Regions from separate parts of the Terribacillus sp. JSM ZJ617 genome, predicted to be linked through region 1. Evidence: predicted binding sites of a transcription regulator. Region 1 holds the regulator's gene; each other region holds the start of a gene.

Region 1 (10,614 bases):
TTAAGATCGGTGATTTAAAATTAGTAGAAAGCTGTAAAGGAAGAAACGTAAAAAAAGATAGGTAAGTATTGAAATAAAATGATAGGAGTTTCTGCGTTTGTTAGGCAAACCCCTGGTATCTAGTCAGGGGTTTTTGTATGTAATATAGATTCGTCTTTTGCAATCATATCAATATAATTTAAGAATATTAACTAAATGTATATTCATTTTATCAGCTGATTCTTGAAAATCACGGCGGTACCACTCGATAATTAAACCTATGATTGAATTTGACATATAAGAGAATAAATAATCTTTTTCCTCGAGGTAAGCTGTATGTTTATCCTCGAAAAGGATTGAGCGTATTTCATCGAACAGCATGTAATAATACTCGGTAGATACTTCTTTTGATAAGATTATTTTATAAAACTCTTCATATTTTTTGACGTGATGGAAGATACGGACAGTTTTTGGGTCCAGTTTTTCTCTATCAATATATTCTTTATAGCGATATGGTTCATTATAGGATTTTCGTAGATCTATCATAATCTCTTCAAAAAGTTCCTTGAATACATCTCCAATTTCTTGATAATGAAAATAAAATGTCCCGCGATTAATATTGGCTTGTTTACAGAGTTCAGTTATTTTTATCTGAGTTAAAGGCTTCTTTTTTAGTAGGTTCGTTAATGACAAGTGTATATTCTGTTTTGTTTTTAAAACACGCAAATCATTTTTATTCAAAGAAGAATCCCCTTTTATTGAACACTTTTTTAAAATTTGTACCATATTGTACAATCTGATTAATTCTGCTGATTGAACACAGTTACAAATATATAATATTATTTTATCGAACAAATGTACAATAACTAAGGGGGACTTGTATTATGAGATTAAAAGATAAAGTAGCAATCGTAACAGGTGCGGCTTCAGGAATGGGGAAAGCAATAGCAGAACTTTACGCAAAAGAAGGGGCACAAGTAGTTGTATCTGACTTTAACTTTGAAGGGGCGCAAGCAGTTGCAGAGGCTATAAAGGAGAAGGGCGGCGCGGCAATTGCTAACCGTACAAACGTCGCAGAGTCAGCGGATTTGGAGCGGTTATTTGCAGAAACGAAAGAAGCATTTGGTAAATTAGATATTTTGGTTAACAATGCGGGTATTATGGACGGGATGGAACCGGTAGGAGAGATTACGGATGAGAAGTGGGATCGCGTCTTTGCTGTGAACACCACTGGTGTCATGAGGGCAATGCGTATTGCTACAAATATCTTCTTGGAACAAGGTCATGGTGTAATCGTCAATAATATATCAGCAGGCGGTTTGCGAGGAGCGCGTGCAGGAGCAGCATATACAGCTTCCAAGCATGCAGTAACTGGATTGACGAAAAATACGGCATATATGTACGCACACTCTGGTATCCGGTGTAATGGTATAGCCCCGGGTGGGGTCGAGACAAACATAAGTGCATCTATGACGAGTATCTCGGAATTTGGAGCCGGGCGTCAAATGACTGGTAATGAAACAATGCCGCGTGTAGGGAAACCAGCTGAAATCGCTCAACTTGCTCTTTTCTTAGGTTCTGATGAGTCAAGCTTCGTCAATGGGCAGGTCATAGCAGCAGACGCAGGATGGACTGCATACTAATAGAAAGCAGAAGATGTATAACAAAACCTGAAACTATTTCAGGTTTTGTTATTTATTTTAAGATTTTAAATGCCCTTTGCGTTCTATCCATGACTAAATTCAGCCCCTTGGCGGGAATGGATCATTTCCATAAGAATCACGTTCCCGAATTCTTCCGTCTCGTCCGTGAATGAAGTGTTCGCCTTCAGTCCGCTTAGCTAGTTCTTTCCCATAATCCATTGCTTCTTTCTGCTTGACAAAACGGCCTGAAGCACGCTTTGCCCCTTCTTTCTTAACTTGCCAACTGCCATTCCCGTCTGGGTTAGTGTGATAGTTTGACATTATTCCACCTCCAATAATTGGCTCATAAGGTCTATACCACATAATTGCTATATTAATGCAAGTTAGTATGGTTCAAGCAGTTCTCTAAGTTGTCACTTATTTGTGAAATAATGTACAAACTTTTCAGGAGATTGAAAAACGATATGTGGAATAATAGAACCATAACAAGGAGGAGATCAAATGCCAAAACTACGTGTTACGTTATTTCATGAAATATTGGAACAGTTAGAAGCAGACCAACTCCAAGGAACGAAAGCAAGAGAATACCGATGCGCTGTAGGAACATGCATACCATACGATGTCGTACATCACGCAGAAGTGCTGCTGCAGGAAGGGTTCATTTTAGGTGTTGTAACAAACTCTAAGGACTATAGAGATGTTTTTATTGACGATATCTTAGTAAAAGGACATGAGCTGTTAGCTTTGATGGGTAACCGGCGAATTCTGGATGGTGCCAAGCAGCTACTTGGGGAGACATACGAAAAAGTGACACCAGGTATCCTTCTCGAAGCATTGAAACTGGCAATAATGAAAAGCACAAAAGAGGAGCTTGCCGTATAGGCAAGCTCCTTATTCATACAATGTGTGTTTAGCGTTCTTTAAGATAATAATCATCCATACTATGTTGTTCTCTGCGGTAGCTTCTGGTATATCCACATTTACACGAATCAGTGACACTATCAATCTTATGACGGCCTCGCAACTTGCAGACAAGCTTGTAAAACAGCTTCACGATACCACCCGCTTTCTAACTTTTGGTAATAGAATAATCTAATATACCCAAAAAGTATGTCGAAAGCAGGCAGAAACTGTGTAAATTCTATGAAAAAAAAACCGGCCGAAGCCGATTTTATTGGATGGAGCGATATAAGCCTATTACTTTCCCTAAAATGCTGACATTATCCAAAATGATAGGATCCATCGTACTGTTTTCCGGTTGCAGTCGTATCTGATTTTCTTCTTTGAAGAAACGTTTCACAGTAGCTTCATTGTCCTCGGTCATCGCCACAACAATTTCTCCGTTCTGAGCCGTTTGCTGCTGTTTGACGATTACCATGTCTCCGTCAAGAATACCAGCTTCAATCATACTTTCCCCAACAATGACCAGAACGAATATATTATCATCCGGACCTACTAAATGGCTAGGAACAGGTACATATTCTTCTATATTCTCCACTGCAGTAATTGGAATACCAGCTGTTACCTTTCCGATAACGGGAGCATAGTTTGCCTCACCGCGGGGAATATCTGTCTGATCATCACTATCCAATGATAATACCTCGATGGCACGCGGCTTTGTCGGGTCACGGCGGATAAGACCTTTCTTCTCTAAACGGGAAAGGTGGCCGTGAACGGTAGAGCTTGATGCCAAGCCGACTGCTTCGCCGATTTCCCTGACGGATGGCGGGTACCCTTTATCGAGTACCTGCTCCTTTATGTATGCTAGAATCGCTTCCTGTCTTTTCGATAGTTTTATCATGTATCGAACACCCCGTGCATATATTTTTATTACATAGAGTATACCATGATAGATTGCAATATACAAACATCCGTTCGAAAAAAAGCCTTGACTAGAACCTATGTTCGTATATAATGGAATTAACAAAGAGAACGCACGTTCTTAAAACACGGAGGGGTCTACCATGTTCAAAAAACTAGCGAAATCAGATCTATTCTATTATGTGCTTTTCGGCTTCACGCTTTTCTTCTTATACTTTACACTTATAATGAGCGTCTAATTAGTCGAACTGAGAGGGTACATCAATGAAAGCAGTCATCTATTGCAGAGTAAGTACAGAAAAGGACGAGCAGGCAAGCTCGATTGAGCGCCAGCGCGAGGAGCTCATCAGTCTTGCTGCGTCCTCCGACATAGAGGTCATCGATATCATCGAAGAAAAGCAGAGCGGTTATGACATCGAACGGCCGGGGATTTTTCGCATGCTGGATTTGTTCACAGCGCGTGAAGCAGACTGTCTCCTCATTCAGGATGAGACAAGGTTGGGGCGAGGCAATACAAAGATTGCTTTGTTCCATCATCTTCAAAAGCTGGAGGTCAAGGTTTATACACTTAGCCAGCATGGCGAATTCCAGCTTTCGGAATCGGATGGTATGGTGCTCCAAATCGTTGGTATAGTCGAGGAGTATCAGCGGAAGATCCATAATATGAAGATCAAGCGGGGTATGAGAAGGGCAATCGAGGCAGGATATAATCCAAGCAAGAATCTGAGCAATCAGCAGGCTGCACCGGGCAGAGAGCGGATTGATTTTCCGATTCAAGAAGTGATCAGGCTGCGAAATAACAAGCTTACTTTCCAGGAAATCAGCTCTGTTCTGCGAGGTATGGGCTTTCATGTATCAAAGGCGACCGTACATAGAAGGTACCAGGAATATCTTTCGCTTGAATCGGAAGACGCTAGCGGGTAACATAGTGTGTATCAACTTTAATGCTTAAAGGAGCATATACACATGTTAAGTAAAGACAAATTAGCACGCCTCAATGCGTTAGCAAATAAAGCAAAGGCAGAAGGACTCAGCCTTAGCGAACAGAAAGAGCAAAAGGAACTAAGACAGGAATATCTGGGAAATGTACGTTCTTCATTCAAAAACCAGTTCAAGTCGATGACAGTTATGGATCGTGAAGGCAATGACGTAACACCAGAAAAAGTAAAAAAATTACGTGAAGAGGAATAAGAAGGGATGGCTGACTCTATGTACAGCCTTTCCCTTCTTTTTCTATATATAAATCCTTGTTTATCGGAAGATTTTTGTATAGGATGAACAAGAGTACATAATTTGCTAGATGAAAGGGATGTTTACATGGTTCAGACTACAGAATTGCTTTCCATTAATACAATTCGTACGTTATCAATCGATGCAATCGAAGCAGCGAATTCCGGCCACCCAGGTATGCCGATGGGTGCAGCGCCGATGGCTTATACGCTTTTCACCGATTTCATGGCTCACAATCCGAAGAATTCCCATTGGTTCAACCGGGACCGTTTCGTATTGTCTGCTGGACATGGTTCCATGTTATTGTATTCCCTCTTGCATTTGTCTGGATACAAAGTATCCATTGATGATTTGAAATCCTTCCGCCAGTACGGATCACGTACACCAGGACATCCGGAAGTCCATCATACAGATGGTGTCGAAGCAACTACTGGTCCGCTTGGACAAGGTATCGCGATGGCTACTGGTATGGCGATGGCAGAGGCGCATCTTGCAGCGAAGTATAATAAAGAGGGCTTCCCTGTTGTAGATCACTACACATATGCAATTTGTGGTGATGGTGACTTAATGGAAGGTATTTCGCATGAAACAGCTTCACTTGCAGGCCACCTTGGCTTGGACAAGCTGATCGTGCTATATGATTCCAATGATATTTCTCTCGATGGTGATCTTCACCACAGCTTCTCTGAAAACGTAGAGGATCGCTTCAAAGCTTATGGCTGGCAAGTTATCCGCGTCGAAGAAGGCAGAAATGTAGATGCGATTCGTGAGGCAATCAAACAAGCAAAAGCGAATACAACACAGCCAACTTTGATCGAAGTGAAAACAGTTATTGGATATGGTTCTCCGAACAAATCAGCAAAAAGCGCTTCCCATGGTTCACCGCTAGGTGTTGATGAAGTGAAGCTTACGAAGGAATATTACAAGTGGGAGCATGAAGAATTCCACGTTCCGGAAGAGGTTTATGGTGATTTCGAAGAGAAAGTCATCAAAAAAGGCGCAGAAGCAGAAAAGGCTTGGAATGAGTTATTTGCTAAGTATGAGGAAGCGCACCCTGAGCTTGCAAAAGAACTGACTACTGCAATCAAAGGTGAATTGCCAGAAGGTTGGGCAGATACGCTTCCGACATATGAAGAGGGCAAAGACAAGACTGCCACTCGTTCTGCTTCTGGTAAAGTATTGAACGCAATCGCAGATGCAGTGCCTAGCTTGTTCGGCGGAAGTGCTGACCTTGCAGGTTCGAATAAAACATTGCTTGCAAAAGAAGAGAACTTCTCCAAAGCCAACTACAGCGGACGCAATATCTGGTTCGGTGTACGTGAATTCGCAATGGGTGCTGCACTGAACGGTATGGCACTTCATGGTGGATTGAAAGTGTACGGTGGTACTTTCTTCGTCTTCAGCGATTACTTGCGTCCAGCTATCCGTTTGTCTGCATTGATGGGAACACCTGTGACATACGTATTGACACATGATTCTATTGCAGTCGGAGAAGATGGTCCAACACATGAACCAATCGAACAGCTGCCATCCTTGCGCGCAATGCCTGGCTTGAGTGTTGTCCGTCCTGCAGACGGTAACGAAACACAGGCTGCATGGAGACTGGCGCTTGAATCTGATAAGGTTCCAACGGCGCTTGTTTTGACTCGTCAAGATCTTCCGACACTTCCATCCACGCAGCAAGCTGCGTATGAAGGCGTGAAGAAGGGTGCGTATGTTGTAAGCCCAGCCCAGAAGGAAACGGCTGATGTATTGCTTCTTGCAACTGGTTCAGAAGTTCAGTTGGCTGTACGTGCACAAGAAGCACTTCGTGAACAAAACATCGAGGCGTCAGTAGTCAGCATGCCTTCTTGGGATCGTTTCGAGCTTCAGGAGCAGTCCTACAAGGATAGCGTCCTTCCTCCAGCAGTGAAGAAACGTGTTGGTATCGAAATGGCTTCTCCGCTAGGCTGGGAAAGATATGTCGGTGATGAAGGCAAAGTAATCGGTATTAATACTTTCGGTGCCTCTGGCAACGGAGATAAATTGATTGAAGCATTCGGCTTTACTGTTGAGAATGTGATTGAAAAAGTGAAATCCATTTTGGATTAATAGAAAGACCGGCCGTAGATGTTGGCCGGTCTTTTTCTTTTATGACAAAATTCGAGTAAACCTTTTTAACTTCGTGTCCCTTTGCTACAAGTTCCGAGGGATTAAGCATTGATCCTAGCGTATACTATTCTTTCAAAGGAGAAGGAGGGACAAGCTTGTGAAAGAATACTTCGTCTATTGGGTGAAACACGAGATCTATTTCCGCTATTTTTATAAATCGGATATCCTCTATCGCTTTTTCCTCTCCAGTCAAGTGGAGAATACTGCATATGTGCAAGAGCAGCTGGATTATATCACTTATGATTTTCCTCCCGGAGCGTCACTTCAGCAAGCCCTTCTTCAGGATGATGGCGTCTATATCGAGACGGATCAGCACTATCTCCGAGTGGTATGCGATTCCTTGACGACGGCCGAAGAGACTGTCTTTTCAGAGCTCCGCCACTTTGATTCTTCCTTCTTTATTATAGAGCCAGCAGCCAACAATTGCGGCTGGATTGCGCCTATCATAAAAAATGACCTGCAATCACGGGTTCATCTATTGTATTCTTCCTTTTGATTGTCTATACTAGATTAGAGATATTTTGAAGGAGGAAGCCAATATGAGTCCGATCTGGGTCGTACTTATAGCACTGGCTGCATTGATTATCGGCGTTGCGCTTGGATTTTTCATCGCCAGAAGATACATGATGAACTATCTTAAGAAAAACCCGCCAATTAATGAACAGATGCTTCGTACAATGATGATGCAAATGGGTCAAAAACCATCACAAAAGAAAATCAACCAAATGATGCGCGCAATGAATAACCAACAAGGTAAATAAGCAATTATTTCTATATAGCTTTGACGTTTTAAGTTGGCGATTTGGCATTGCAAACAAGGGATTTGATTGCTGGTAATAGTTAATTGAATCCAGGAACCACTTTTTCTGCTAAGAGATTTAGCAGGAAAAGTGGTTTTTTGATTTGTTCAAATCCTGTTTTATATGGTTATGTTAAATAATATATTTAACGCGGACCAGGAGGAGCAGTTGAAAAATCATAAGTTTTTAATATACATTTCTTGATAACACTAACTGAAGGGGAGTGGTAAAGAGATGCGATCCATCGATTATGATTGGCTTGAAGAAAGAACCATTATAATGGCTTTAACAGGCAGCTATGCTTATGGAACGAATACGGAAGACTCGGATAAAGACTACAAAGGTATCTGCATTCCGCCAGTAAATTACTTCTTAGGATTGGAATCATTCAACGAATATAACAGCAGCGGCGGCAAGAATTTCAAAAATACGAAAGACGATGTAGATATCAATATTATTCATATTACAAAGTTCGTTAAGGACGCAATGATAGGTGTACCAAATAACATAGAAATCTTGTTTTTGAACAAAGATCAGTACTTAAAAATAACAGAACCAGGGCAGCAGCTAATTGATAACCGGCATCTATTCCTTTCTAAAGCAATCCAAAAGAAGTTCGGGGGGTATGCTAATTCTCAAATTCAGAAGTTAAAACAAAGAAATGTCAGCAGATCAGGCAGACAGGACTTGATAGACCTTTATGGATATGACACGAAGTTCTTTATGCATAGCGTCAGGTTATTGACAAGTGCTATTGAGATATTAGAGACAGGCGATTTTAGCACATTTAGACCAAATCGCAGCTTCTTGCTCGACTGTAGGAAGGGTGCATACACTTTTGGTGAAGCTGTAGAGCTTATAGAGCTACTAGACAATGATCTTAAGAGAGCAGCTGAGCATTCCACACTTCCTGAGAAGCCGGATTATCATGCGATTAATCAGCTTTTGATTCGTATCAATTCGGCTGCAATTGGTAAATAAATCCTAGCATTAATTAAGATAGAATCAAGATGCCGAATGTAATGACCACAAGGTAAGATAATATTTACATATACTTTGCATACTTCAAAATGCGATTTAGCATTTCATGAAAACGTGCTGTCATCCTCCTTTTAATGAAGACCAAAGGTATGAAATGTATGAATCTGGCAACACTCTTAATGCAGACAAATAGGTTTGAATCTGCAGCGATAATGGTATTTGATTAAAAAAGGAGTGATAAGAAATGAAACATGTGAAAGCACTTGTGATCAAATTCATCATGATTTTAGCTGTTTTATGGATTGTTTTCACCCTTATGTTCGATACGGAATTCAGCGATACGCTACTGATGAGTGTCGTTTTGACAATTGCGGCATATGTGATTGGTGACTTACTCATTTTAAGCAGAGCTGGTGACCGAAGTAAGCCTGACGGTGATTTTACAAAGCGGAACGCAATTGCGACAGTTAGTGACGCAATATTGACTTTCATCGTTCTTTGGCTGTTAGGGGAAGCTTTATTGAATCCTGATGATAATGTTGTGATGGCATCTCTGATCTCCGCGGTCGTAATTGGTATCGGAGAATGGTTCTTCCATCGCTATGTTAATAATCATGTGATCGAGGATCATAATGCCCAAACTGTTGGGATGTCCTGAACTGTGCTATAGTGGAGAATAACTAAAGAAAGGAATCCCTTTTGGGGATTCCTTTTGCTTATAAGTTTTTAACAGGAGGAATTCGTATGGAGGTAACAATACTGCTGGCTGTAACGGCTGGGTTCCTTTCCTTTCTTTCACCATGTGTACTTCCTCTTTATCCGGCATTTCTTTCTTATCTGACTGGTGTCATTCCAGGTTCACCTGATAAAAGAACATATAAAAACGGATGGCTTCTGCATACAGTCTTCTTCCTGATTGGCTTTTCAACAATCTTTTTACTGCTTGGGTACAGCGCATTAGCGTTATCTGAATGGCTTTTTACATACCAATCCTATATACGAGTCATCGGAGGAATCATGCTGATTCTGCTTGGTGCAGTGCAGATAGGGCTGCTAGGAGGAAGGTGGCAGTCATCCAAAACCTTGCTGCGTTTTAAAAACAGGCCGCCTGGATATGCTGGTTCGTTCCTGATCGGACTTTCCTTCGCAATGGGATGGACACCTTGTACAGGCCCTATACTTGCAGGAATCATGACAAGCGCTGCCTTGCAGCCGTTCGGGGCTGTCCCTCTTATGGCAGCTTATGTACTGGGCTTCAGCATTCCTTTCTTCATTTGGGGGTTCTTCGGATCTCGACTGCAACGATTAAGAAGAACCGGAAAAATACTGCATGAAATAAGTGGATATTTCCTGATTCTCATAGGCATTCTGCTTTTATTCGATCTAACGACAAAGATTACTTCCTATCTAGCCAGTTTTTTCTCTTTTTACGGTTTTTAAATCGTGAAAAAAAGAGAGAAGTAGTTTAAAATATGTAGGGAAAGGGTGTCGAATGTGGAATTTTCGCCGAATAATCTTATTTTCAAAACAACAACCGTGCTCATATCTTTTTTGTTGCTCGGATTTTCGGTCTATCTGTTCTTTGCAGGCCATAATTCTCCGGGTGGAGGATTCATTGGAGGACTTGGGACTGCTGCTGCTTTAGTGCTCATGTATATGGCATATGGCTTCAAGACAGTCAGCAAGATCTTGCCGATCAACTATCGTGTTTTGACAGTAACAGGTGTGCTTATCGCCATCCTGACTAGTGCAGGGTCATTCCTATTTGGACAGCCATTCCTGAGCCATACGTTTACATATATCCACTTGCCTGTTTTAGGCGAGCTGGAATTGGCTACAGCGACGTTTTTTGATCTAGGGGTATATCTTACTGTTGTTGGTATAGCTCTGACGATCATCCTGTCAATCGCACAAGATCGTTCAAGCAGTGAGGAGAATGCAAGTGGCAAAGATACTAATAGTAGATGATGCAAAATTCATGCGGAAAACATTGCGTGGCCTGCTTATCG
Region 2 (10,614 bases), 460 kb from region 1:
CGCCATTTCAAAGCAAAACGCGGTGAAAATGGTATGAGTAAAGGGCAGCACGGAAAAAATTCAGAGCCGCTCATCTTGCCAGTACCACCAGGTACGCTTGTTCGTGACGAAGATACGGGAGAAGTAATTGCGGATTTGACGAAACATGAACAAGAAGCAGTTATAGCGAAAGGCGGACGCGGCGGTCGTGGAAATTCACGATTTGCTACACCGCGCAACCCTGCTCCTGACTTTGCAGAAAATGGTGAACCAGGTGTGGAGCGTAATCTACAGATTGAGCTGAAGTTGATCGCGGATGTCGGTCTAGTTGGCTTCCCGAGTGTAGGTAAATCCACATTCATATCTGTCGTTAGTGCAGCAAAACCGAAAATTGCGGATTATCATTTTACAACGCTTGCTCCTAACCTGGGCGTTGTGGAAACGCAAGACCAGCGCAGCTTCGTACTTGCTGACTTGCCAGGATTGATCGAAGGAGCGCATGAAGGGATTGGACTGGGACATCAGTTTCTGCGACATGTAGAGCGTACTCGTGTTATTGTCCACGTAATCGACATGGCTTCGACTGAAGGCCGTGATCCGTACGATGACTATGTGACGATAAATGAGGAACTCAAGAAATATAATGAGGACCTGACAACTCGACCGCAAATCATCATCGCAAACAAGATGGATATTCCGGAAGCAGAAGAAAACCTGGTCGTTTTCAAAGAGAAGGTGCCAGCAGACATTGACGTATTCCCGATTTCAGCGATTACTCGAGATGGTCTTCAGGATGTGCTGTACGCTATTGCAGACAAATTGGATCAGATTCCGAAAACCGAAAAGCCAGTCGAGGAACAGACAGAGCGTGTTGTGTATCGTTTCGAGGAATCCGAGAAACCATTCGAAATCACTCGCGATCCGGATGGAGCATTCGTCTTGTATGGAGAACCGATCGAGAAGCTGTTCAAGATGACGGACTTCAATCGAGATGAAGCTGCAAGACGTTTTTCTAGACAGATGCGCGCGATGGGCGTAGATGAAGCATTACGCAAGCGAGGAGCCAAAGACGGCGATATAATCCGTCTATTGGAACTTGAGTTTGAATTTATAGATTGATTCTGTGTGAGCCAAGGTGGGGATAGCATGGCAGAGAAGGAAGAACAATTTTACCTCGTACGCAGTGATGTACTGCCGGAATCGATGAAAAAAACATTACAGGCAAAGGAACTGCTGGAGCGAAAAAAAGTTGCTTCTGTTTTCGATGCAGTGCAGCAGGTTGACCTTTCCCGCAGTGTGTTTTATAAATATCGTGATGCGGTATTCCCGTTCCGCGCCATGGTGAAGCAGCGGATGATTACCCTATTCTTCCACTTAGAGGATCGGACTGGTACGCTGTCTGAGCTATTGGCTATCGTAGCTAGATCAGGTGGAAACATCCTGACAATTCACCAGACGATACCCCTGCAAGGAAGAGCCAACGTAACCATATCATTGAATACGGCTGGTATGCATACCGATATCCAGTCGCTGCTTGATGAACTGAGAGCTTTAGCATATGTAGATAAAGTAGAGATTTTGAGTTCGGAAGCTTAGGCAAGGGAGCAGAGGAATATGAAGATCAGTTATCTAGGACCAAAGGGAACATTCACAAAAATGGCAGTAGATGCGTTATTCCCTGGTGAAGAAGCATACAGCTATGCGACGATTCCGCAATGTATGGATGCTGTCACAAACGGGGAAATGGATTATTGTGTCGTTCCAGTCGAGAATACGATTGAAGGTACGGTGCCAATAACGATGGATTATCTGATCCATCAAGCAAAACTGCCGATTGTCGGAGAGATTGTCATACCGATAAGACAGCATTTACTGACAAAGGATGTCATGGAGTTAAGTGAAATTGAAGCGGTATACTCCCATAGTCATGCGATTGCACAATGTCATCAGTTTTTGCATACGAAGCTCCCGCAAGCAGTTACCCATGCTACTTCCTCCACTGGTACAGCGGCTGAGATGGTTGCTGGAATGGAGGAGGCTGCCGCTGCGATCGGCAATGAACTGGCTGCGAAAGAATTCGGTCTGACGATTTTACAAGAAGATATCCATGACTATGCAAATAATCACACACGCTTCTTTATCTTGGCCGACCCTGCAGCGAAGGTTCCTGAAACAATCGTTTCAGGAAGTAACAGAAAAACGTCTTTGTACGTAACGCTTCCTAGTGACTACGCAGGTGCACTGCATCAAGTATTGGCAGCATTTGCTTGGCGGAAGATCAATATGTCGAAGATTGAATCCAGACCGATGAAAACTGGACTGGGAAATTACTTTTTCATCATGGATGTTACATGTGAAGCGGAGGATATACTCTTTCAAGGTGTCCAGCAGGAACTTACAGCATTAGGCTGCAGTCTGACGGTACTTGGAAGCTACCCGATTCATCAATATGAGAAAAAAGCCGGAGCGAATTTATAGCGTGCCGGCTTTTTCTATTTCAACCTTTTTGAATTAGATGCATAAGATGGTGAAGTAGTGCGTGAGTTCATGAAAGGGGAGTTTCAGTTTTGAAGATTCATATTGTACAGAAAGGCGATACCATGTGGAGTATCGCAAGAAAATACGGTGTAAGCTTTGATGAATTACGACAATTGAATGGGCATATCCGTGAACCGGAGCTTGCGGTGCCAGGAATGAAGCTCAAAATACCGTCAACAGCAAAAGCAGTAGCTACGGAAGCGGTCTTGCGCTCTGAAGCGGAAGGAGGTACTCCTCCTGTAAACGCTGGACAACAAACACCAGCTCCGACGTTCCATAATACACCGCCTATCCAAGAGGATGACATGTCTGCTGCTCCATATCCTATTATGCCGCAGATGCCGCAAATCTCTATGCCGGGTCAAGGTGGAGGTTCCATTCCTAATCTGCCGCAGCAGCAAGCGTACATGGGGGCTCTTCCTACGCAGACGATTACACAAATGCCGCCAGGCCATCAGATGCATGGCTTTCCATCTTATCAACCCCATCAAGGTGCCTGGCAGCAGGCGCCGCAGCACGGTAGCTGGCTGATACAGCAGCCAGGATACGGCGGTACGCCGATGCAGGGAGGGTGGAATATGCAAGGAGGCCAGCCAGGCCAGCAAATGCAGGGTGACTGGGGAATGCAAGGAGGCCAGCCAGGCCAGCAAATGCAGGGTGATTGGGGAATGCAGGGAGGCCAGCCAGGCCAGCAAATGCAAGGTGACTGGGGAATGCAAGGAGGCCAGCCAGGCCAGCAAATGCAAGGTGACTGGGGAATGCAAGGAGGCCAGCCAGGCCAGCAGATGCAGGGTGATTGGGGAATGCAGGGAGGCCAGCCAGGCCAGCAGATGCAGGGTGATTGGGGAATGCAGGGAGGCCAGCCAGGCCAGCAAATGCAGGGTGATTGGGGAATGCAGGGAGGCCAGCCAGGTCAGCAGATGGGAGTACCTTATAACCCACAAAACCAAGCAGCACCTTATTCCTATCCACCAGCGACGATGCGCTCTTGTTGCGGTCCGGATATTCCTTTTCCGACAGCACCGGAATTTACACAACAACAGCCGGAATATAGAGATCCGTACGGTGTGCAGCAGCCGCTCGCCGATTTCTATGAGCCTACACCTGCCCAAGATTTGCCGGGTGATGAACAAGAAAATAAGTGAAATAAAAAAAGCCCCTTTTTCCGTTGAAGGGGCTTTCATTTATAATATACCATGTTCCTCGAAAATGCGGTGCATATCCTGGCGATACTTATCTTCCAAAGCAAGTACTTCTGCTTTGGAGAGACCTGCGTGCTGAATGTGATTTCTAAGTATCAAGGTCGCTTTTTCTTCTGAGAAAACGCTCGCCATGTTTGCTTCGCTTTTCGCTTCCACGTAGTGGAGGTACTTTTGCTGCGTAGTGTTTCTCACTTTTATCCCGCCTTTGTTTAACTTTCTAATCCTTTACCACATATAATCGAAAAGAAAACCAAAAAAGTGTCGGTCAAATCATTTTTTTTTCAAAAAAACGGATAAAGAAGCGCTGACAGGAAAAAATGAAGGCAAAAGCAACGGAATAGGGGTGGAAGATCATGAGGAGATTCTTAGTCTTTTGTTTGCTTTTCCTTTTATTCGTTCCGAGTATAACAGCGCAAGCTGCGGATCCAGTAGAAGTAAAGGTCGTACTGAAGCGTCAATATATAGATGGCAAGCAGACAGAGGTAACCCATCAAGAGAAAATCTATGCAATGGAAGATTTCTGGTCAACCTATCATGATTGGCAGCTTGTTTCCCAAAAAGAAGGTTTGGTTGTATTTAAGCAAGAAGTAATGGATATCTCCCCTTCATTAAAGAAGAATGGCTATTTCGGTATTTACAAAGGGAAACTGACGATATTCGAAGGCAGACCGATTGACCAGCAGGCAATCCAATCGTTTTATCAGATAAATAAGGGCAAGCTGGAAAGCCATCAAGCAGAAGAGCTTGAAGATGGGATCAAGATTCAATCCAGAGAAGTCTATGAGGATGTACTGGAAGCATTCCGTTCCAAGAATGATATAGCACCGATGCCAAGTTGAAAGGGTCGTCCCTCAAGAGAGGGAGGTCCTTTTCTTGTTTTTCGCCATTACCCTTATACGAACATACGCTTGTGTGGTAAAATAGAAGCTAGTTATTGATTCAGGTAGGAGAGAAACAGCATGATAGCGTATGTAAAAGGAAATATTACTGGAATTACTGACGAAGCGGTGCTTGTAGAGGCACACGGTGTAGGTTATGAGATCATCTGCCCGAATCCTTTCCAATTCCAGATGGAAGAAGGCAAGGAGGCGCTTGTCCATACATATCATTATGTACGGGAGGATGCCCAGACTTTGTTCGGGTTTAAAAATACAGAGGACAAGTTTTTGTTTCAAAAACTGCTAGGGGTATCTGGTATCGGACCTAAAAATGCCCTTCAGATTTTAGCAGGGGTCAATGTCGAGGAATTTGTTGCAGCAATCGAACGGGAAGATGATAAATTCCTGACTAGCTTCCAGGGTGTCGGTAAGAAGACCGCACGTCAGATGGTACTCGATTTGAAGGGTAAGCTTGTATATATGGTATCGCTTACTGCAATCGAAGCATCTGCAGGGACAGAAAGCAATACATCTAAGAAACGTCTTGCATTAGCTGATGCGGAAGATGCAATGCGGGCTCTTGGCTACCAGGAGCGGGAAATCAAAGCTGTATTGCCGCAGCTGAAAAAAGAAGACAGCGACAGTGCGGATCACTTGATCAAGAAAGGCTTGGCTTTGTTAAGTCAAAAGAAATAAAGGAGTGCGAAGATGGAAGATCGCATGATAACGAACGAATTGAAACAGGAAGACGAAGTGATCGAGCTCAGTCTGCGCCCGTCCACCTTAAAGCAATACATCGGCCAGCATAAAGCAAAGGAAAATCTGGCTATCTTCATAGAGGCAGCTAAGATGCGGGATGAGCCGCTTGACCATGTATTGCTCTATGGACCACCAGGTCTGGGGAAAACAACAATGGCGTCGATCATTGCCAATGAAATGGGCGTGTCTTTCCGGGCAACGAGCGGACCAGCAATTGAAAAAGCAGGTGACCTGGCAGCGATTCTTAGCTCACTTGAAGCAGGCGATGTGCTGTTCATAGATGAAATCCATCGTTTGCCAAGAGCGGTCGAGGAGATACTCTATCCTGCTATGGAAGATTTCTTTTTGGACATTGTAATCGGAACCGGACCGAGTGCTAGAAGCGTGCGCCTCGATTTGCCGCCATTCACATTGGTTGGCGCGACGACGAGAGCTGGATTATTATCTGCACCATTAAGAGATCGTTTTGGTGTACTGAGTCGCCTTGAATTCTATAATACAGAAGATTTGGCGAGCATTGTCGAGCGGACAGCGGTAATTTTCGATGTCGAGATTGATCCTTCTGCAGCCAACGAGGTAGCATTGCGTTCAAGGGGAACACCCAGGATTGCCAATCGGCTCTTGAAACGGGTGCGCGATATATCCCAGGTCAAAGGGGAAGACTATATCACGCAGGAGACGACCCATGCAGCGCTTAATCAGCTGCAGGTAGATGAAAAAGGTCTTGATCATATCGATCATAAGCTGCTGACGACTATCATGGATCAATTCCGCGGAGGCCCTGTCGGACTAGATACAATCAGCGCGACAATCGGGGAAGAATCCCAGACGATTGAGGATGTATATGAACCGTATTTGCTGCAAATTGGATTTATCCAGCGAACACCGCGCGGCCGGGTTGTAACTCCGCTTGCCTATGCCCATTTCAACCGGGAGGTGCCAGGGGCTTGACCGGCATAGGAAAAATCTTTATTCTTATAGGCGTCGTGTGTATTATAATCGGCATTATCATGTCGTTTATTGGCAGACTGCCAGGAGATATCGTTTTAAAGAAAGGGAACACGACAGTCTACTTTCCAATCGTAACATCGATTGTAGCAAGTATCGTACTGTCGCTCATCTTGTTCCTATTCAACAAATTTCGCTGATACAGACTAGGAGTTAACAGGTATGGATATACAGGATTACGATTTTCATTTACCAGAAGAACTAATCGCCCAGACGCCGCTTCAGGATCGGACAGCGTCAAGGCTGCTTGTGTTAAATAAAGAAGAGAAGACAATGGAACACCGTCACTTCGCTGACATCGGTGACTATTTAAAGCCTGGAGACTGTCTTGTACTGAATGATACACGTGTGCTTCCGGCACGATTGTATGGTATCAAGAAGGACACACAGGCAAAAGTAGAGATTCTATTACTGAAGCAGATAGAAGGTGACAGCTGGGAGGTACTGGTCAAACCGGCCAAGAAAGTCAAAGTCGGCACAGAGCTTAGCTTTGGTGACGGAAAACTAACAGCTGTATGTAAGGAATTGCTGGAGCATGGTGGCCGAATTGTAGAATTCCATTATGACGGCATTTTCTATGAAGTCCTTGAGCAGCTTGGTGAAATGCCTTTACCGCCTTATATCAAGGAACAGCTGCCTGATCAGGAGCGCTATCAGACTGTTTATGCCAAAGAACAAGGATCAGCTGCAGCACCGACAGCAGGTCTGCACTTTACGAAGGAGCTGCTTGCCAATCTCCAGGAAAAAGGTGTGGAAATCGCGTTCATCACACTTCATGTTGGGTTGGGAACTTTCCGCCCTGTTAGTGTGGAATCGATTGAGGAGCACGAAATGCATGCTGAATTCTATCAAATGTCACAGGAAACAGCAGATCAGCTTACACGGATCCGTGCAAACGGCGGACGGATCATCTCAGTCGGGACTACATCCACTCGTACTTTGGAAACAATCACGCGGGACCATGATGGGAAATTCGTGGCAGCAAGCGGCTGGACGGATATTTTCATTTATCCTGGCTTCACATATCGAGCTATTGACGGCTTGATCACTAATTTCCATTTGCCGAAATCCACATTGATCATGCTTGTCAGTGCATTTGCAGGTCGGGATTTCATCCTCGATGCGTACCGGACTGCTGTAGAAGAACGCTATCGTTTCTTCAGCTTTGGCGATGCAATGCTGCTCGTATAGATTGATAATAGAAAGGGAAGTCCTATAATATGGCAATTCGTTATGAATTCATTAAACAAGATAAGCAGACAGGCGCTAGGCTCGGTATCGTACATACACCCCACGGGAGCTTTGAAACGCCAACATTCATGCCAGTAGGAACACTGGCTACGGTAAAGACAATGAGTCCGGAGGAATTAACGGAACTTAACGCGAATATTATTCTATCAAACACCTATCACCTTTGGCTCCGTCCGGGACATGAGATTATCCGAGAAGCAGGCGGATTGCATAAATTCATGAACTGGGATGGTGCTATTCTGACAGATTCTGGCGGCTTCCAGGTATTCAGTCTGAGTGATCTTCGAGATATTCAGGAAGAAGGCGTTCATTTCCGCAATCATATCAGCGGAGAGAAGCTATTCCTTTCCCCTGAAAAAGCAATGGAGATCCAGAATGCGCTCGGCAGTGATATTATGATGGCATTCGATGAATGTCCGCCGTATCCAGCGACATATGATTATATGAAGGCATCAGTAGAGCGGACAAGCCGTTGGGCAGAACGCTGCTTAACTGCGCATGCTCGACCGGATGTGCAAGGACTATTTGGAATTGTACAGGGCGGTGAGTTTGAAGACCTTCGTAAACAGAGTGCACAAGATCTTGTCAGTATGGACTTCCCAGGCTATGCTGTCGGCGGTCTGTCTGTCGGTGAACCGAAGGACGTCATGAACCGTGTGCTTGAATTTACCACTCCGTGGCTGCCACAGGATAAACCGCGTTACTTGATGGGTGTTGGTTCACCAGATTCCTTGATTGACGGTGCGATCCGCGGTATCGATATGTTTGATTGTGTGCTTCCGACTCGTATTGCACGTAATGGAACATGTATGACATCCAAGGGCCGTCTTGTTGTCCGTAATGCGCAATATGCTCGTGATTTCGGTCCGATTGATGAGAATTGTGATTGTAAGGTATGTAAGAACTATTCACGCGCTTACATTCGCCACCTTATCAAATGTAACGAAACATTCGGATTTAGGCTTACTACTTACCATAACTTGCATTTTCTGATAGAATTGATGAGGAAAGTCAGAGAGGCGATCAAAGAGGATCGACTTGGCGATTTTCGAGATGAATTCTTCGAAAGCTATGGTTTCAACAAGCCGAACGCGAAGAATTTCTAGAAAGGGGGAGCAGTGAATGAATATTCAAAGTTTAATACTGATTGTATTAATGTTTGTCATCTTCTACTTCCTGTTGATTCGTCCGCAGCAGAAGCGTCAGAAACAGGTTAGAGAAATGCAGTCTAGCTTGAAAAAAGGAGACAGCATCGTTACCATCGGTGGTTTACATGGTAAGGTGCATGCTATAGACGAGGCATCTGTAGTCCTGACTACGGATGACGGCAGTAAATTGACGTTCGATCGTAATGCGATCCGTGACGTTAAACCTTCAGAAGTGTAAAAGACAAAGACAGGAGATTTCTCTCCTGTCTTTTTTATGTGCTCGTTTTAATGTTGACACCGATCATACCACCAACCAGGGCGGCTGCTAGAAACCCTCCATGTGTCAGCAGCTGTGTCCCAGAAAAACCTACCTGATAGCCTAGATACTGATAGAGAAGGATGAAAAGGGAAAAGCCGAGTGCGGTCATGCCGCCAAGCATCCAGCCCTTATCTTCACCTTTCACCCCTGCGATGAAACCACCGATGAATAAACTGAGTACTCCGGCTCCGAGTGTAGTCCAGTCAAGCATTCCTTCCCCCATTTTCGTGAAGCGAAGCAATAATGCCAGTGTGAAACTGATGAATAGCAGCAGTGCAAAGACGGTTATCCAGCCATACAATATCGCTTGAACATTCTTTTTCACAAAGATCCCTCCAGCATGTCTATATGGCTACTGTATGCTCGTCCAACCAAGTTAAGAACGAATAGAACCATTGGTCTTACACAAAATAAGTAAAAAGGAGGTGGTCATGTTGCTGGATACACTGGAATGGTCAATCATAGGCAGAACAATTCTTTCTTATATTGTCATTGTCATCATTTTCCGTCTTATGGGAAAACGAGAGATAGGTGAATTGAGCATCATTGATTTGGTCGTCTATTTGATGCTGGCGGAAATAGCCGTTTTTTCCATCGAAGACCCAAGCAGTCACTTGCTTCATTTTATCGTGCCGATGGTGATACTACTTATAATACAAAGAGGGACAGCATTACTTTCTCTAAAGTTTCCTAAGATGCGTGATTTTATGGAAGGGAAGCCATCAGTCATTATTTCCCGCGGCAAGATAGATGAGCATGAGATGCGCAAACAGCGTTACAGCTTTTCTGATCTTCAGCAGCAACTGAGAGAAAAAGGAACGAAAAGTGTACAAGATGTTGATTTTGCGATCCTGGAAACTTCCGGTGAATTGTCTGTATTTGAAAAACAAGATACAGAAGACGGCAGCAGCGGTTTCGTTCAGCCGCTGATCATCGACGGCGAGATTCAGCAAAAAGCATTGGATTATATCGATAAAACTGCTTCTTGGCTCCGCGGCGAGATGAAGCGTCATGGCCATCCTGATATTGGTCGAATATCGTATTGTACACTCGACCAAGATCATAACTGGTATATTGATCGAAAAGATGAACGCTGATAGGAATCAACGTTTCTTTCTGGACAGAAACTGCTCTACTTCCGCTCTCGTTATAAAACCGAAACTGAGCATGAACAATAAGTAGAGGATCGTTAGAATCAAAAGTAAAAATAGGAATGTTGGAAGGTTATATAGTGAACTAGCGAATATCCCTTTCAACAAGTGTGCAGTAAAAGCAGTTATTCCCAGCAGACCTAGCATTTGACCGATTTCCTTCACAGATAGTCTAAAACCTGCAACTCGTGCTAGTGAAATCAAATGCAATAGAGTTATTAAAACAACTGTGACAATCATGCTGATAGCAACCCCGATAATTCCGAACTTGGCATTGGATGCCAAAGAGACAAGCAAGATGATTTTGACGCCTGCACCGATGATTGTATTCCACATCGCAGACTTAGCTGCATCGAGTGCTTGGAGTGCAGTACTGAGCGG
Region 3 (10,614 bases), on a different contig from region 1:
TCACCGCCGGATAATGTCGTAGCAGGCTGTCCCAGTTTTACATAGCCAAGACCCACATCAGATATCGTCTGTAATTTACGCTTGATTTTCGGGATGTTGGCAAAGAACTCCAATCCCTCTTCAATCGTCATATCCAGTACATCTGCAATACTTTTACCTTTATATTTGATTTCAAGTGTTTCACGATTATATCGTTTACCGTGACAAACCTCACATGGCACATAAACATCTGGAAGGAAATGCATCTCAATCTTGATGATTCCATCACCGCGGCAAGCTTCACACCGCCCGCCCTTCACGTTAAAGCTGAAACGGCCTTTTTTATAGCCGCGAACCTTTGCAGCATTCGTGCTGGCATACACATCACGGATATCGTCGAAAGCACCGGTATACGTAGCCGGGTTCGAGCGAGGAGTCCGCCCGATTGGAGACTGGTCAATATCGATTACCTTGTCCAGATGCTCCAATCCTTTAATTTCTTTGTGTTTACCAGGCTTTATTTTGCTCCGGTTAAGCTTTTGTGCCAGGGTTTTGTGCAGGATCTCATTGACGAATGTACTTTTACCGGATCCAGAAACACCTGTCACCGCTGTGAACAAACCAAGCGGAATCTTGGCAGATGCTTTCTTCAAGTTATTTTCTTCTGCTCCGATGATTTCAATGGAACGCTCCATATCCGGACTGCGTCGTTCAAAAGGCAGCGGAATGAATTTCTTCCCAGATAAATATTGTCCAGTAAGGGATTTTTTATCTTTCATCACCTTTGCTGGTGTTCCCTGACTCGTGATTTGCCCGCCATGTTCACCAGCACCAGGTCCGACATCAATTAGCCAGTCCGCTTCCATCATCGTGTCCTCATCATGCTCAACTACGACAAGCGTATTGCCAAGATCACGCATTCGTTTCATCGTTTCAATCAGTCTGTCGTTATCACGCTGATGCAGTCCGATGGAAGGTTCATCCAGTACATACAAGACACCAGTTAAAGCTGATCCAATCTGTGTAGCAAGACGGATACGCTGCGCTTCTCCGCCAGACAATGTGCCCGCCGAACGGGAAAGCGTCAAATAATCCAAGCCGACATTATTCAGGAATGTGATCCTGTCTATTATCTCCTTGGTGATCATGAAGGCAATCTGCCTTTCCTTCTCGTTCAGTTCAAGGTCCTCCATGAAATGCTTCACTTCAATGACGGATTTGGCTGTAACATTGCTGATATGATGTCCGTTGATAAGAACCGCAAGCGATTCCTCACGCAGGCGGTGACCTTTACATTTCGGACACGGTCGGTTGTTCATATACTTTTCCATCTGTTCGCGGATGAAATCCGATGTTGTTTCCCGATACCTCCGCGCAATATTAGTCAGAACACCTTCGAACTCGATATTGCTTTCTCTGACACGGCCAAAATCATTTTCATAGCGGAAGTGGATCTTGTCCTTTTTCTTACCGTTCATCAGGATATCAAGCTGTCCCTCCGGCAGTTTGTTCACTGGTACATCCATATCGATGCCAAAATGGCTGCAGGCAGCTTCCAGAAGCTTCGGATAGTATTGGGAGCTAGTCGGTTCCCATGCAGCAATGGCTCCCTCGCGCAGTGTCAAATCCTTATTCGGGATGACAAGATCGGGATCGACCTCTAATTTCGTACCAAGTCCGTCGCAGGACGAGCACGCACCAAAAGGATTGTTGAAAGAAAACATGCGAGGCTCCAGTTCTCCTATAGAGAATCCGCAAATCGGGCAAGCATGATGCTCACTGAAAAGCAGCTCCTCGACATCCATCACGTCCACGATGACTTTTCCGTCTCCTAGTGCAAGTGCCGTTTCCAAGGAATCTGTCAAACGACCAATAACACCTTCTTTTATGACAATACGATCGACAACAACCTCAATAGAGTGTTTCTTTGTTTTCTCCAGCTTGATGTCATCATGAATCTCCATCATTTCTCCATCAACACGAAGACGGATATAGCCTTCCGCTTTAAGCTTTTCGAGCACCTTCACATGCTCACCTTTCTTGCCGGAAATTACAGGTGCAAGTACCTGCAATCGAGAACGCTCTGGGAATTCCAAAATACGATCGGCCATCTGTTCCACTGTTTGAGAGCTGATTTCAATACCATGCCTCGGGCAAGTCGGACGTCCTACTCTGGCATACAGAAGACGCAGGTAATCATAGATTTCCGTAACGGTCCCGACTGTAGAGCGCGGGTTCTTACTTGTCGTTTTCTGATCGATACTGATAGCTGGCGACAAGCCTTCGATTGAATCCACATCGGGCTTGTCCATCTGACCAAGGAACTGGCGGGCATATGCAGATAAAGATTCCACATAACGACGCTGTCCTTCTGCGTAAATGGTATCAAAAGCGAGCGAGGATTTTCCTGAACCTGACAGTCCAGTCAATACGACTAGACTATCCTTTGGTATATCAACATCGATATTTTTTAAGTTATTGGCGCGGGCGCCTCTGACAGAAATATTTTTCTTCGCCACTTTCTTCACCCTTCCACTTTAAGTTCCAATACAAGATCACGAAGCTCGGCAGCGCGTTCGAAATTGAGGTCGCGTGCAGCCTGTTTCATTTCTTTTTCCATCTTGGCTATGACTTGTTCTTTTTCTTTCTTCGTCAGCTTCGTCAAATCCGGTGTATCTTTCTTATTTGTTCCGGACTCTTCGGAACTAATTGTAGCTTTGATGACATCCCGTACTTCCTTCTGAATCGTCCGCGGTGTGATGCCATGCTCTTTATTGTAAGCGATTTGGATTTCACGGCGTCGTGCCGTCTCATCCATTGCTTTTTGCATGCTATCAGTAATTTTATCTGCATACATAATGACATGCCCGTTCTCATTACGAGCTGCCCGGCCCATTGTCTGAATTAACGAACGCTCTGATCGCAGGAATCCTTCCTTATCCGCATCAAGGATAGCCACTAGGGAAACTTCCGGAATATCCAAGCCCTCTCGAAGCAAGTTGATTCCGATAAGTACATCATACTTCCCAACGCGCAAATCCCGGATGACTTCAATCCGTTCCAGCGTTTTGATTTCTGAATGCAAATAAGCGACTTTAATACCGATATCCTTCAAATAGTCGGTTAAATCCTCAGACATTTTCTTCGTGAGTGTCGTGATTAATACTCGCTCATTCTTTTCGGTACGTTTGTAAATTTCACTGATAATATCATCAATCTGTCCCTCAATCGGACGGATATCGATTTCCGGATCAAGCAATCCTGTCGGCCGGATGATCTGCTCGACCATCTCCGGTGTATGTTCGATTTCATAAGGTCCCGGTGTTGCGGAGACATAGACGAGCTGTTCTGTCTTCTTCTCGAATTCATCGAATGTGAGCGGCCGGTTATCCATTGCAGATGGCAGACGGAAGCCGTGGTCTACAAGCACCTTTTTACGCGCTTGGTCTCCATTGAACATTCCCCTTATCTGCGGCAGCGTAACATGGGACTCATCGACGACGACAAGGAAGTCGTCCGGGAAGAAGTCCAATAGTGTATACGGCGTAGCACCACGTTCACGGAAGGTAAGCTGAGCTGAGTAGTTTTCAATACCCGAACAAAAGCCCATTTCCCGCATCATTTCCAAATCGTAGTTTGTACGCTGCTCAAGACGCTGCGCTTCCAGCAGTTTGCCTTGCTCCTTGAATACAGCCAGCTGATCCTTGAGCTCTTTCTCTATATTAACGATAGCTTTTTTAAGATTTTCTTCGCGGGTTACGAAGTGGGATGCAGGGAAAATCGCGACATGTTCACGGTCGCCGATGATTTCGCCTGTCAGCGCATCTACTTCACGGATCCGGTCGATTTCGTCACCAAAGAACTCAAAACGGATACAATGCTCTTCTTTGGAAGCCGGGATGACCTCGACAGAATCGCCGCGTACTCGGAAGGTTCCGCGCTGGAAGTCGATATCATTTCGTGCATACTGGATGTCAACTAGATTACGAAGCAGCTCATCCCGATCTTTCTCCATGCCGACGCGAACAGACAGCACCTGGCTCTTATATTCCTCCGGGGAACCTAAACCATAGATACAGGACACACTTGCCACAATCAGCACATCATTGCGTTCGAAAAGAGCAGATGTAGCAGAGTGGCGCAGTTTATCGATTTCATCATTGATGCTTGCGTCCTTCTCGATGAAGGTATCAGTTTGCGGTACGTATGCTTCTGGCTGATAATAATCATAATAACTGACGAAATATTCAACTGCATTGTTCGGGAAAAATTCCTTGAACTCACTGTACAGCTGACCCGCCAATGTCTTGTTATGGGCAATGACAAGGGTTGGGCGATTAATTTCCTTCACCATATTTGAAATAGTGAACGTCTTACCGGTACCCGTCGCACCTAGCAATGTCTGATGCCGCTTTTTCTGATGGATACCGTCCACAAGACGGTCAATTGCTCTCGGCTGGTCACCTTGAGGGCTGTATTTAGATACTAATTCAAACGTTTCCTTTTCCTTCAATGCCAAATTCCTCCGTTCTGTTTGCTATTTTTATCATAGCATAAAATATATAAAAATACGAACAAACATTCGTTTAAAATTCCACATACCTGCTAGTATAGATGTTTACCTAATATACGAAACATAAACAAATAGATAGCAAAAAGCCGCCAAAATTTGACGGCTTTATTATTAGTTAGAAGCTTGGTCGTATTGGTTGACCTCGAATAGATCAATCAAATCGACTTTCGGATTTTTATCCGTGAACCAGCGGAGGGCGAAATCGTTCTTGAACAATGCCAAGTAATCCCCTTCGCGATCCTGTGCGAGCAGACTGCGCTCGTCGAATAGGCGTTCATCCACTTGCTCGGCTTTCAGCCAGCGAGGAATGCGTTCTCCCATCGATTCCAATACCACTTCTACATTATACTCGTTTTTCATTCGATATTCGAATACTTCGTACTGAAGCTCTCCGACTGCACCTAAGATATAGCTGTTGTCGCGTTTACCGCGGAACAGCTGGATTGCTCCTTCTTGAACAAGCTGCTCGATTCCTTTCTGGAACTGCTTGGCTTTCATAACGTTTTTGGCGGTAACTTTCTTGAACACTTCCGGCGGGAATTGCGGCAGCTCATCAAATTCAAAATTCGCTTTGCCTTCGACGAGTGTGTCCCCGATTCGGTAGATGTTCGGATCGTAAATACCGATAATATCGCCGGCATAAGCTTCTTCGACTGTATCACGTGATGACGCGACGAATTGCTGTGACTGGGAAAGCTTGATCGGCTTAGCTGAACGAGCTAAATTGACGCTCATACCACGCTCGAATTTACCTGAGCAGACCCGCAGGAAAGCAATCCGGTCACGGTGAGCCGGGTTCATGTTTGCCTGAATCTTGAAGATGAATCCAGAGAACTCTTCTTTCTCGGGAGACACGATACCTTCTGTCGTGCGACGGCTGCCTGGCGCAGGTGCAAGATTAACGAATGTATCAAAGAAAGTCTGTACCCCGAATGGTGCAAGTGCACTCCCAAAGAAAACTGGTGTCTGCTTACCAGCAAGCACACGATCCAATGAGAATTGGTCGCCGGCTTCCTCTAAAAGCTCCAGTTCACCTTTCGTATCCTCAAAAGTGGAATTGCCTGTTAAATCGGCATACGCCGGATCGTCCAGCTCATCGTAAGGAATGAATGATTCTTCTTCATTTCCATTAAAGCGGACAAATTGCTTGTTGTATCTATCGAAAATACCTAGGAAACGCTTGCCCATTCCTGCTGGCCAGTTCATTGGATATGTCTCGATATCCAATACACTTTCAATTTCCTCCAATAGCTCCAGCGGCTCCCGTCCTTCCCGGTCAAGCTTGTTAATGAAAGTGAAGATTGGAATACCGCGCATACGACACACTTTGAAAAGCTTCAATGTCTGTGCTTCAATCCCTTTTGTCGCATCGATGATCATGACAACACTATCCACAGCCGTCAGCGTCCGGTACGTATCTTCACTGAAATCTTCGTGTCCTGGTGTATCCAGGATATTCACTTGATAATCTTTATATGGGAAATTCATTACAGATGATGTAACAGAAATTCCACGCTGCTTTTCGATTTCCATCCAGTCAGATGTTGCGAATTTGCCTGATTTCTTTCCTTTTACCGTACCTGCAGTACGAATCAAATTCCCGAATACGAGCAATTTCTCAGTCATTGTCGTCTTCCCGGCATCCGGGTGGGAGATGATGGCGAAAGTCTTACGCTTCTGTACTTCTTGTTTTATTTGCATCGGTTCATTACCTACCGTTCTATTATCATTCGTATAGCCTGATTGTCTTTGTGATTTGATTTCTTATATCACACTGCGTCAAACCTCATTTCCGCTCCAAAAATCAGTCTTTCTCTACTATACCTAATGTTAGCGCTTTTAGGCAATATCCAACTGACTGGATGTTTTTCATTGACCCACAAGGAGAAAACGCTTTAATATGATAGTAATAAGATTTTCATCAAAATATCGATCTATCCCGAGGAGAGACATAATATGCTAAAGAAACTATTCGGTAAGAATATTACGGAAGAAAGTTTTGTAAGCCCTGTCAATGGCAGAGTGGTCCCGCTTGAGGAAGTACCTGATCCAGTGTTTGCCGAAAAGATGATGGGAGACGGTATCGCTATTGAACCGACAGATGAGACAATTGTCAGTCCTATTGATGCAGAAGTCGTTCAAGTGTTTGAAACAAAGCATGCCATCGGCTTGAAAACACAAATGGGGTTGGAACTGCTCCTTCATATCGGTCTGGATACTGTCAATCTGAAGGGAGAAGGCTTTGAGACTTTTGTCAAAGCAGGCGATAAAGTCTCTGCTGGCGATAAGCTCGTCACCTTCGAAAAAGCATACATCGAGGCAAATGCGAAAAGCAGCATCACCCCGGTGATCGTCACCAACTACGAAGCAAGCGAGTACACATTGGAAGCACTCTACCCGGAACAAGCTATCGCTGGAGAAACTCAGATATTCCAAGTCAAGAAGAAATAAATTGAAACGGCAGCCATGTGCTGTCGTTTTTTATTTTGCCCTATTAGGGAAGGCTATAGCTATATCTGTTATAATGATAAGATAATGATTTTTTTAGACTGGAGACTGGGCTTTCATGCAATCTTATTTTCTCGACAAACAAGATATCATCAAAGTGACAGGCGATCGATTCTACCGAAGAGGATTGGAGTATGTCAATAAAGGGCGTGTGCAAGGTCTGAGCTTCACGCCATCCATCAACCAATGGAAGGCTGTTGTCCGCGGCACCGAAAACTATCCTGTACGGATTTTCTTCTTTGAGGACGACGATCTTGATGGTGTGTGCAGCTGCCCCGCCTATCACACCCATTATACATGCAAGCATATCGCTGCTGTTTTGATCGCGGTCAGCCGAAACCGGTTTGACAGCAATGGATACACAGTTACCGAAGAAACAGCTGCACCGACAGCTGCCCGTCAAACTGATTTCACGGATCGGCTTGTACAAGCATTCGTATCTCCTTCCGAACGACTGACATCAAAGCCTCCGGAAACTTTGAAGCTGGAATATAAGGTCGAACAGCGCTTTATGCAAACCAACGGTAACACGGTCTTCGAGGTCGAACTGAAGGCAGGTACAGCCCGCACCTACATCGTGCGCCTAGCTGAGGACTTTCTCCGAAGTGTGCTGCATCAAACCCGCTATCAGCTGACGCCGAGTTTTGCATTCGATCCTGGTGTACATATTGTTACACCCGAGGACAAAGCTATCCTGGAGCGATTGCTGGAAGCTTGTGAGAACAGTATGATTCATGATTTCACAGCTTCTTCCCTTCAGTCGGAAAAACGTGCGATCAAGCTGACGCCTTCACTAGCCAAGACTTTGCTGCCACAGCTTGCAGATGCAGGTGCCTCACTCCATTTGCTGCATACTGAACCGATGGATACATTTCAGGTGAGCAGTCAGCCAGCACGGTTGGACTTCTATCTTTCAACGGATGAAGACGACATGCTGCAGCTAGGAGTACAGGATATCGCAGCATATGAATATATCAAAAACTACCATTACCTAGTCAAGGATGACACGCTATATCCTGTACCTCCCGACCAGCGGGAATTGGTCAAGGAACTGTTCGCCATCCTTCCTTATCGCCATGATACACCTCAGACTGTATCGGATAAGAACGTTGACCGTTTTGTGTCGCAGGTTGTTGGCAAGCTGGAACAGATCGGACATGTGCATGTTGCTGAAACAGTCCGGAGCAAAGTCGAAATGGCTCCCCTTGTTGCAAAAGTCTTTTTGGATGAGACGGATGATGTACTGCATGCCAGTGTATCTTTCCATTATGGAGATCACGTCATCCAGCCAGGAGAACAGCAGGCAGACATGCCTGTCATCAAACGTCAGCCCGCTAAGGAAGATAAAGTCCTGCAGCAATTGCATGCTGCTGGATTCCGCTTTTCCAAAGGCCGTTTCCACTTGCTCAATGTAGAGTATATGTATGTGTTCCTTCATGAGCATCTGCCCGCTTTACAAGAAGTGGCTGAAGTGTATATTTCCAGCCGGGTGCAAGCGATGCAAGCCGATGATCAGCATGAGGTTTCCTCTTCCGTCAGACTGCAGCAGGAAAAAGGGATGCTTGAAATCAGCTTTGATGTGTCCGGTTTATCAGAGGCACATATTAGCAATGTCCTGCAGGCAATGGTAGAGAAGAAAAGATATTACCGTATCCCAGATGGTGCATTGCTCGATCTGGAGCAGGAATCCATGGAGAACTTCCAGGACTTCCTTGAACAGATGCAAATCAAAAAGAACCAGCTGAATAATCAGCATATTTTCGTACCGATTGCTCAAAGTATGCAAGTAGAAGAGTCCTTACGCGGAGCTGAAATGGAAGCCGCATTCCAGACACTGATTGAGCGGCTTCGCCATCCGGAACAAATCGAGTTTGACTTGCCATCTGGACTGCAGGCAACACTGCGGGATTATCAGCTGACTGGCTTCAAATGGATGAAAACACTAGCTTATTACGGACTCGGCGGTATTCTGGCAGATGATATGGGACTTGGGAAAACACTGCAGACGATTACCTATCTCACATCAGAACGAGAAGCTAACCCAGCTGCACGTCCTGCTCTGATCGTCGTACCTTCCTCTCTGCTCTATAACTGGCAGAAGGAATTTGAGAAATTTGCTCCAAGCATGCGTACACTAGTTATTTCAGGCTCGGCAGCAGAACGGCAGGAACAGCTTTCCCAGCTGGAAGAGCATGATATTATCATCACGTCTTATCCTTTATTGCGGATTGATCATCATGTGTATGCTGGGCATGTATTCGATAGTCTGATCCTGGATGAAGCGCAGGCAATCAAAAACCATGCAACGCAAACTGCCAAAGCCGTCGGACTGATCCAAGCTGGTAAACGATTTGCACTGAGTGGCACCCCAATCGAAAATAGGCTTGAGGAGCTGTGGTCGATTTTCCACACAATCTCACCTGGTCTATTCCGAAGCCGGAGGTCATTCACAGATTTGGAACCGGAAAAGATCGCCCGGATGACGCGCCCATTCATCCTAAGACGAGTAAAAACGGACGTACTGCACGAGCTTCCTGAAAAGATCGAGACAACGAACTATTCAGATCTTACGCAGGAACAAAAAGAAGTGTATGTCGCCTATCTGGAGCGGATACGCAGGAAGATCGATCAGACGATTGCAGAGAAAGGTTTCGATCGCGGTAAACTCGAAATACTTGCAGGACTGACACGACTGCGCCAAATCTGCTGTCACCCATCTTTGTTCATTGAGAACTACAGCGGCCAATCAGGTAAACTGGAGCAGCTGCTCGAGGTTATCCAAGAACTGAAGCAAAGCAATAAACGATTCTTGATTTTCTCCCAGTTCGCCAGCATGCTGGGAATTATCCAGCAGGCACTGGATGAAACGGACGTCTTCTATCTGGATGGCAGTACACCCGCCAAGGAAAGAATGCAGATGGCAGAAGCGTTCAACGAAGGAGAAAAAGACGGCTTCCTGATCAGCTTGAAAGCCGGGGGAACAGGACTGAATCTGACAGGTGCTGACACCGTTATCCTCTTTGACTTATGGTGGAATCCAGCTGTGGAAGAGCAAGCTGCTGGAAGGGCACACCGTATCGGACAGAAAAATGTCGTTCAGGTGATTCGCCTGCTTACACGCGGAACGATCGAGGAACGAATATTTGAGTTACAGCAGCGTAAACGAGCGCTTGTCGATCAAATCATCCAGCCTGGTGAAACGATGCTTAACACACTTTCAGAAGAAGAAATACGCAGCCTGCTATCCATGCAGGTAGAATAAGGAAGGAGCAAGCCATGTGGCTTGCTCCTTTTTTTATAATACAGATTCGATTATCTCATCGAACTTATCACTTACCAGACTTCTGTTATTTAAGATTTCTTCATTCTTAAACGAAACACTTCCCCTATGCTCGTCTAAATTCAAGTTCTCCATTAATGAAGAAAATACGCCTCTGCTTCGCTTATCTATTTCAAAGTAAATCGTCGTCTCATACTCACCCTGCAGGATATAAACCTCTAGTTCATCGAGTTTCTTTAAGTATCTTCCATGGGTAGGAATGAATTCGTACTGC

The links. Region 1 encodes LexA, which represses DNA repair genes until DNA is damaged. Its sites were predicted from a motif close to CGAACATATGTTCG; they were not measured.
Region 2: a site for LexA is predicted at 4,617-4,630, ahead of ruvA (Holliday junction branch migration protein RuvA). Genes of this name have one in related genera too.
Region 3: a site for LexA is predicted at 4,551-4,564, ahead of uvrB (excinuclease ABC subunit UvrB). Genes of this name have one in related genera too.

The regions. Positions count from the first base shown of each region.
Region 1 is NZ_JBISEQ010000002.1:290,356-300,969, forward strand. It holds gene ACH6C1_RS07705 (TetR/AcrR family transcriptional regulator) at 169-720, opposite strand; gene ACH6C1_RS07710 (SDR family oxidoreductase) at 864-1,622, shown strand; gene ACH6C1_RS07715 (DUF2188 domain-containing protein) at 1,722-1,943, opposite strand; gene ACH6C1_RS07720 (hypothetical protein) at 2,124-2,504, shown strand; gene lexA (transcriptional repressor LexA) at 2,794-3,423, opposite strand; gene ACH6C1_RS07730 (YneB family resolvase-like protein) at 3,708-4,367, shown strand; gene ACH6C1_RS07735 (DUF896 domain-containing protein) at 4,410-4,634, shown strand; gene tkt (transketolase) at 4,761-6,764, shown strand; gene sirA (sporulation inhibitor of replication protein SirA) at 6,922-7,320, shown strand; gene ACH6C1_RS07750 (YneF family protein) at 7,364-7,585, shown strand; gene ACH6C1_RS07755 (nucleotidyltransferase domain-containing protein) at 7,859-8,605, shown strand; gene ACH6C1_RS07760 (YndM family protein) at 8,850-9,263, shown strand; gene ACH6C1_RS07765 (cytochrome c biogenesis CcdA family protein) at 9,350-10,045, shown strand; gene ACH6C1_RS07770 (Na(+)/H(+) antiporter subunit B) at 10,100-10,573, shown strand; gene ACH6C1_RS07775 (response regulator) at 10,548-10,614, shown strand, end outside.
Region 2 is NZ_JBISEQ010000002.1:753,524-764,137, reverse strand. It holds gene obgE (GTPase ObgE) at 1-1,098, shown strand, start outside; gene ACH6C1_RS10160 (ACT domain-containing protein) at 1,126-1,575, shown strand; gene pheA (prephenate dehydratase) at 1,594-2,457, shown strand; gene ACH6C1_RS10150 (LysM peptidoglycan-binding domain-containing protein) at 2,547-3,662, shown strand; gene ACH6C1_RS10145 (hypothetical protein) at 3,702-3,911, opposite strand; gene ACH6C1_RS10140 (BofC C-terminal domain-containing protein) at 4,073-4,558, shown strand; gene ruvA (Holliday junction branch migration protein RuvA) at 4,679-5,293, shown strand; gene ruvB (Holliday junction branch migration DNA helicase RuvB) at 5,306-6,307, shown strand; gene ACH6C1_RS10125 (DUF2905 domain-containing protein) at 6,304-6,504, shown strand; gene queA (tRNA preQ1(34) S-adenosylmethionine ribosyltransferase-isomerase QueA) at 6,527-7,555, shown strand; gene tgt (tRNA guanosine(34) transglycosylase Tgt) at 7,585-8,721, shown strand; gene yajC (preprotein translocase subunit YajC) at 8,738-9,001, shown strand; gene ACH6C1_RS10105 (TIGR04086 family membrane protein) at 9,036-9,407, opposite strand; gene ACH6C1_RS10100 (DUF421 domain-containing protein) at 9,514-10,179, shown strand; gene spoVB (stage V sporulation protein B) at 10,186-10,614, opposite strand, start outside.
Region 3 is NZ_JBISEQ010000001.1:973,046-983,659, reverse strand. It holds gene uvrA (excinuclease ABC subunit UvrA) at 1-2,498, opposite strand, end outside; gene uvrB (excinuclease ABC subunit UvrB) at 2,504-4,492, opposite strand; gene ACH6C1_RS04715 (peptide chain release factor 3) at 4,664-6,253, opposite strand; gene ACH6C1_RS04710 (PTS sugar transporter subunit IIA) at 6,509-7,003, shown strand; gene ACH6C1_RS04705 (DEAD/DEAH box helicase) at 7,119-10,322, shown strand; gene ACH6C1_RS04700 (sporulation protein) at 10,356-10,614, opposite strand, start outside.